One region of the Streptomyces sp. WG5 genome, then DNA from elsewhere that is predicted to be linked to it. Evidence: riboswitches for the same ligand, from Rfam matches in the RefSeq annotation. Region 1 holds a riboswitch; the other holds the start of a gene.

Region 1 (3,397 bases):
TGGTGAGGACCGAGCCCTGGGCCTCCATGACCGCGACCGGCGCGAAGTTCTCGGAGGCGATCATCTCGAGGGTGGACTGCTGGCGGTCCAGCTCGGCGTCGACGGCGGCGGCGACGTCGGGGTCGAGCTCGTGCAGGGGGGTGTTCAGAAGCGACATGCGGTCCGTGACTCCTCAGCCGGCGGTGAAGGCGGTGTACTCGTCGGCGGAGAGCAGGTCGGCCGGCTCGTCCGTGATCCGCACCTTGAACAGCCAGCCGCCCTCGAAGGGCGCGCTGTTCACCAGCGACGGGTCGTTGACGACGTCCTCGTTGACCTCGGTGACCTCACCGGACACGGGGGAGTACAGGTCGGAGACCGACTTGGTGGACTCCAGTTCGCCGCAGGTCTCGCCCGCGGTCACCGAGTCGCCGACCTCGGGGAGCTGGACGAAGACGACGTCACCGAGCGCGTTGGCCGCGTGCTCCGTGATGCCGACCGTCGAGGCGCCGTCCTCGGCGTCCGACAGCCACTCGTGCTCCTTGCTGTAACGCAGCTGCTGGGGGTTGCTCATGGCCTGAATTCTCCTGTACGCGGGGGAGTGCTGGTGACGGGGGGCTGCTGGTGAGGGGGCTGCTGAAACCGCTGGTGAGCAGCGAGGACACGCTCGGGGCGACGAGGACACGCGCGGGGCGACGAGGACGCCGCCGTCCGCCCGGGTGTCTACTTCTGCCGCTTGTAGAACGGCAGCGCGACGACCTCGTACGGCTCGTGGCTGCCCCGGATGTCCACGCCCACACCCGCGGTGCCGGGTGCCGCGTGCGCGGGGTCGACGTACGCCATGGCGATCGGCTTGCCCAGCGTCGGGGACGGCGCCCCGGAGGTGACCTCGCCGACGACCTCGCCGCCGCCGGCGACGACCTGGTACCCGGCGCGCGGCACCCGGCGGCCCTCGGCGACCAGGCCGACCAGGACGCGGGGCGGGTTCTGCTCGGCCCGGGAGGCGGCCTCGGTCAGCGCGGCGCGCCCCACGAAGTCGCCCTCCTTCTCGAACTTCACCACCCGGCCGAGCCCGGCGTCGAAGGGCGTCAGCGCGGTCGACAGCTCGTGCCCGTACAGCGGCATGCCCGCCTCCAGGCGGAGCGTGTCCCGGCAGGACAGTCCGCACGGGACCAGCCCGGCGCCCTCGCCCGCCCGGGTCAGCGCCTGCCACAGCCCGACGGCGTGCTCCGGCTTCACGAACAGCTCGAAGCCGTCCTCGCCGGTGTAGCCGGTGCGCGCGATGAGCGCCGGGACGCCGGCCACGGTGCCGGGAAGACCGGCGTAGTACTTCAGGCCGTCCAGGTCGGCGTCGGTCAGCGAGGCGAGGATCGCCGGGGACTCGGGGCCCTGCACGGCGAGCAGCGCGTAGGCGTCGCGGTCGTCGCGCACCTCGGCGTCGAAGCCGGCCGAGCGCTCGGTCAGCGCGTCCAGCACCACCTGGGCGTTGGAGGCGTTGGCGACCACCATGTAGTGAGAAGGAGCGGCCTCGGTCTCGCCCAGCCGGTAGACGATCAGGTCGTCCAGGATGCCGCCGTCCTCGCGGCAGATCATGGTGTAGCGGGCGCGGCCCGGCTTCACGCTGCCGATGTTGCCGACCAGCGCGAAGTCCAGCAGATCGGCGGCCTGGGGGCCGGTGACCGTGATCTCGCCCATGTGGGAGAGGTCGAAGAGTCCGGCCCGGGTGCGCACCGCGACGTGCTCGTCCCGCTCGGAGCCGTAGCGCAGGGGCATGTCCCAGCCGGCGAAGTCGGTCATCGTCGCGCCCAGCGCCCGATGCGTGGCATCGAGCGCGGTACGGCGGAGTTCGGTACTGCTCATCGGTCGTTCGTCTCCCAGGACAGGACGTGGCGAGGTCGGTCCTCCCCATCTGTCATCGGAACCTGAGAGGTTCGTCACGGCCACCGGAGCGCGGTGGCCGGGACTTGCACCTTGGGTGGGGCAGCCGTCGAACGGCGCCCGCTTTTCAGATGTGCCTCGCCCGCGCGGTAACGGGGCCTGAGAGATTCAAGGGAGGGACTTGCTCCTTCGGCGCCCCGGCGACGGCCGGGGACTCTCCCGCGCGGATTCAAACGGCCGGTATGCAGTTGGCGCCGCCATCATTGCACGCCCCGCCGACCCGTGGGCAGACCGATATCTGTAACCGGCTTGTGGCAGTCAGCGCACGAAAACGCGAGACCTGCGCATTACCTTCTCTTTACACTCGACGGGGATGGGAACTCGTGAACCGCCCCAGGGGAGGACGATCACGGTGAACAGGACCACGGCGTACGCCACCACCTCCGGTCTCGCGCTGCCAGAGCAGCCCGTCGCCCCGGCACCCCAGGCGTGCGCCGAACTGCCCGCACCGGTCGTCCGCGACCTGCGGGACCGGGACGGCCACAGCCCGCACGCCCTGCTCTTCGGACCCCGGGACCTGGTGGTGATCACCGGCCTGCCCGGCAGCGGGAAGTCCACGCTGATGGAGCGCACCGTGCGCGGACTGCGCATCGACTCCCAGGACACCCGGGACCGCTGGGACCGACGCATGCCGCGCTTCGTGCCGTACGGGCTCTACCGCCCCCTCGTCCGCCTCGCCCACTACGCCGGACTGCGCAGGGCCCTGCGCTCCGGCGAGGGCGTCGTCGTGCACGACTGCGGCACCCAGGCCTGGGTGCGCGGCTGGCTGGCCCGCGAGGCCCGCCGCCGCGACGGCACGCTCCACCTGCTGCTGCTCGACGTCGAGGCCGACGAGGCCCTGGCCGGCCAGCGCGAGCGCGGCCGGGGCGTGTCGCGGTACGCGTTCCTGCGGCACCGCGCGGCCAACACCCGCCTGCTGCGCGCGGTGACCGAGGGCACCCTGCCCGCCGGCTGCACCTCGGCGGTCCTCCTGGACCGGGCGGCGGCGAACACGCTCCGCCGTATCGCCTTCACCGGGTGACGCACCGTAGGGCCGCGGGGCCGAACGGGTTAGCCTTTCCGTCACAGCAGCGGTACCAGGCAGGCGGTAGGTAGGCAGATGGACGTCCCGGCACAGGCGCACCACCCGCACGGCGGGTGGCCCGGCAACGAGCTGGAGGAGGTGCTGTCCGCCTCGCTCGGAGTGCCGGGCGCCGGCGGCCGGATCGTGGAGGTGCTCGGCCGCAGCTTCCTGTGGATACCCCTGCCGAACGGCGGCGGCCCGCACAGCGGCCCCCTCGACCTGCCCTCCCTGGAGATCGACGGCCAGGCCTACGTACCGGTCTTCAGCTCCGAGGAGCAGCTCCGCCAGGTGGCCGGCGCGCAGATGGCGTACACCGTCGCCCCCGCCGCGGAGTTCGCCCGCGGCCTCCCCCCTCAGGTCGGCATCGCCGTCAACCCGGACGGCACGGTCGGCATCCCGCTGCCGCCGCCGGCGGTGGCC
Region 2 (3,397 bases), on a different contig from region 1:
GAAGGCGCACGGGCATGCCCTGTACGCCATGGCCCTGGCCCGTGACGAGCGGCCCGTGGTGGCCGAGCGGGAGACGAAGTCGGTGTCCGTCGAGGACACCTACGACGTGGACATCCACGACCGGTTGCGGGTCGGTGTGGAAGTCGGGCGGCTGGCCGACCGGTGCGTACGGCGGCTGCGCGCTTCCGGGCTGTCCGGGCGGACCGTCGTGCTCAAGGTGCGCAGGTACGACTTCTCCACGCTGACGCGCTCCGAGACCTTCCGGGGGCCCACGGACGATCCGGGAGTGGTGCGGGAGGCCGCGGCCCGGCTGCTGGACTCGGTGGACACCACGGGCGGCGTGCGGCTGCTCGGGGTCGGCGTCAGCGGGCTCGCCGACTACACGCAGGAGGACCTCTTCGCGCAGGCGGCGGGGGACCGGGCCGACGAGCCCGCCGAGGAACCCGATCCGGAGCCCGCCGCGGAGCACCGGCCGGCCCCCGCCGAGCGCCGGTGGCCGGCGGGGCACGACGTGCGGCACACGGAGTACGGGCACGGGTGGGTGCAGGGCAGCGGACTGGGGAGGGTCACCGTGCGGTTCGAGACGCCCTACTCGGGGACCGGCCGGGTACGGACCTTCCCGGTGGACGACCCGGACCTGACACCGGCGGATCCGCTGCCGCTGGTCGCGCCCGTGCCGCGAAGACCCGGGGCGTCAGGGCCGGCGGGCGCGGAGGACGGCCCGGACCTCGCTGCGGGCACCGACGCGCAGACCGGCCCGACGGGGTCCGCGCATCCTGCCGCCGGCCAGGGCCTGACGTGACGTGACGGCGTCTGAGCGGCACCGGCGAGGGGAGCCCGGGGGACCCGGCCGGAAGAGGGAAGGGAAGACGGAGGAGGGCGTCGGCGAGCGACGTCCGGGCCGGTGCGATGCTCCTGATGTCCTGCGGGCTGCGGACAAGGCGGTCGGAGCCCGTGTCTGCGCCATGGTCCTGCGGACCGGCCCGGGCGGGCGGCAGACCGCGGTGGGGCCGGGCCGTCAGCTCTCCTCCTTGCCTTGGCCCGCCAGCCTTCCGAAGTCGTGGTCGGGGAGCGGGGGAGGAGCGGCGACGTCGAGACCGTAGTGGTGGTAGAGCTGGAGTTCCTGTTCCGGCGAGAGATGGCGGCCGACGCCGAAGTCGGGAGCCTCCTTGATCAGAGCCCGGTCGAAGGGCACGCGCAGGGTGCCCTCGACCAGCTCGCTCGGCTCCAGGGGCACGAAGGCGTCCCTGCTGAACAGGCCGGTGCGTATGGCGGCCCACTCGGGGACCCCGGTGGCGTCGTCGAGATAGACCTCGTCGACAGTGCCGATCCGGGTGCCGTTGCAGTCGAACGCCTTGCGGCCGATCAGATTGCGCGGGTCGATGTCGGTACGCACGGGGCCCTCCATTGGGTCGCACTGGGCTCGTACACCAGCCGCCGAATCATCCGTAAGTACTACAAAAGAGCACATGTGGCCGGTCGGCCACTCGAAGTCCGTGCGGTGACCTCGCTGGTACGCTGGCAAACGGCTGCTGACCCCGTGCGGGAGAGTCCTCCGGTCCCCACCGGAGGCGCCGAAGGAGCAAATCCTCCCCGGAATCTCTCAGGCTCACGTACCGCACGGACGAGGTCACTCTGGAAAGCAGGGCGGAGTCAACGGCTTCCGCCCTCACCGACGGTGAAAGCCGGGAGAGCCCTCGGGCCCCCGGTGAAGCTCTCAGGTCGAGATGACAGAGGGGGAGGCCGTCCGGGTACCCGCGCCGTGGTGCCCCTCGAAGGTCGTCAGACCAGGAGGCCTCCGCAATGACCGCCCCTCGCACTCCGCTCTCCGAGCTCGAACAGGCAGCGCCGTTCGAGCAGCGCCACATCGGCCCCGACCATGAGGCCCGGGCCAAGATGCTCGCGCAGGTCGGCTACGGTTCGCTCGACGAGCTGACGGCCGCAGCAGTGCCGGATGTGATCAAGAACGCCGACGCGCTGGACCTGCCCGGAGCGCGCTCCGAGGCCGAGGTGCTGGCCGAGCTGCGCTCCCTGGCCGACCGCAACCAGGTCCTCGACTCCATGATCGGCCTCGGTTACCACGGCACCTTCACCCCGCCGGTCATCCTGCGCAACGTCATGGAGAACCCGGCCTGGTACACCGCGTACACGCCTTACCAGCCGGAGATCTCCCAGGGACGGCTCGAGGCCCTGCTGAACTTCCAGACCATGGTGGCCGAGCTCACCGGCCTGCCGACCTCCGGTGCCTCGCTGCTCGACGAGGGCACCGCCGCCGCCGAGGCCATGGCGCTCTCCCGGCGCATGGGCAAGAACAAGAAGGGCCTCTTCCTGGTCGACGCGGACGCCCTTCCGCAGACCATCGCCGTGATACGGACCCGCGCCGAGCCGACCGGCGTCGAGGTCGTCGTCGCCGACCTCGGCGAGGGCATCCCGGCCGAGGTCGCGGAGCGGGAGATCAACGGCGTCCTGATCCAGTACCCGGGTGCCTCCGGTGCCGTGCGCGACATCAAGCCGGTGATCGACCGGGCGCACGAGCTCGGCGCGCTCGTCACCGTCGCCGCCGACCTGCTCGCCCTCACCCTGCTCACCTCGCCCGGCGAGCTGGGTGCGGACATCGCCATCGGCACGACGCAGCGCTTCGGCGTGCCGATGGGCTTCGGCGGACCGCACGCCGGCTACATGGCCGTGCACGAGAAGTTCGCGCGCAGCCTGCCCGGCCGTCTCGTCGGCGTCTCCGTGGACGCCGACGGCAACAAGGCGTACCGCCTCGCCCTGCAGACCCGCGAGCAGCACATCCGCCGTGAGAAGGCCACCAGCAACATCTGCACCGCGCAGGTGCTGCTCGCCGTCATGGCCGGCATGTACGCCGTGTACCACGGGCCGGAGGGGCTGCGGGCCATCGCGCGCCGCACCCACCGGTACGCCACGGTCATCGCCGCCGGGCTCGCGGCCGGCGGCGTCGAGATCGTGCACGGCGCCTACTTCGACACGGTCACCACGCGGGTGCCCGGCCGGGCCGCCGAGGTCGTCCACGCCGCCCGCGAGAACGGCATCAACCTGCGCCTCGTCGACGCCGACCACGTGTCGTTCGCCTGCGACGAGACCACCACGCGCGCCCAGGCCGGCGGCGTGTGGAACGCCTTCGGCGTCGATGGCGACATCGAGGCGCTGGACGCGGCGGCCGAGGAGACGCTGCCCGAGGCCCGGCTGCGCACCGACGACTTCCTGTCCCACCCCGTCTTCCACCAGTACCGCTCCGAGACGGCCATGCTGCGCTACCTGCGCCGCCTCGCCGACCGTGACTACGCGCTGGACCGCGGCATGATCCCGCTGGGCTCCTGCACCATGAAGCTCAACGCGACCACCGAGATGGAGCCGGTGACGTGGCCGGAGTTCG

What was found. Region 1 has a riboswitch for glycine ahead of gcvT (glycine cleavage system aminomethyltransferase GcvT). Riboswitches for the same ligand answer to the same signal wherever they lie in the genome.
Region 2: linked by a shared signal. The riboswitch ahead of gcvP (aminomethyl-transferring glycine dehydrogenase) and the one ahead of gcvT (glycine cleavage system aminomethyltransferase GcvT) in region 1 are both predicted to bind glycine.

The regions. Positions count from the first base shown of each region.
Region 1 is NZ_JBNGGC010000024.1:43,235-46,631, forward strand. It holds gene glyA (serine hydroxymethyltransferase) at 1-157, opposite strand, end outside; gene gcvH (glycine cleavage system protein GcvH) at 173-550, opposite strand; gene gcvT (glycine cleavage system aminomethyltransferase GcvT) at 700-1,836, opposite strand; glycine riboswitch at 1,876-1,991, opposite strand; glycine riboswitch at 1,992-2,086, opposite strand; gene ACP4IX_RS24230 (AAA family ATPase) at 2,267-2,935, shown strand; gene ACP4IX_RS24235 (enhanced serine sensitivity protein SseB) at 3,014-3,397, shown strand, end outside.
Region 2 is NZ_JBNGGC010000019.1:153,287-156,683, reverse strand. It holds gene ACP4IX_RS21780 (DNA polymerase IV) at 1-802, shown strand, start outside; gene ACP4IX_RS21775 (PRC-barrel domain-containing protein) at 1,019-1,396, opposite strand; glycine riboswitch at 1,534-1,629, shown strand; gene gcvP (aminomethyl-transferring glycine dehydrogenase) at 1,804-3,397, shown strand, end outside.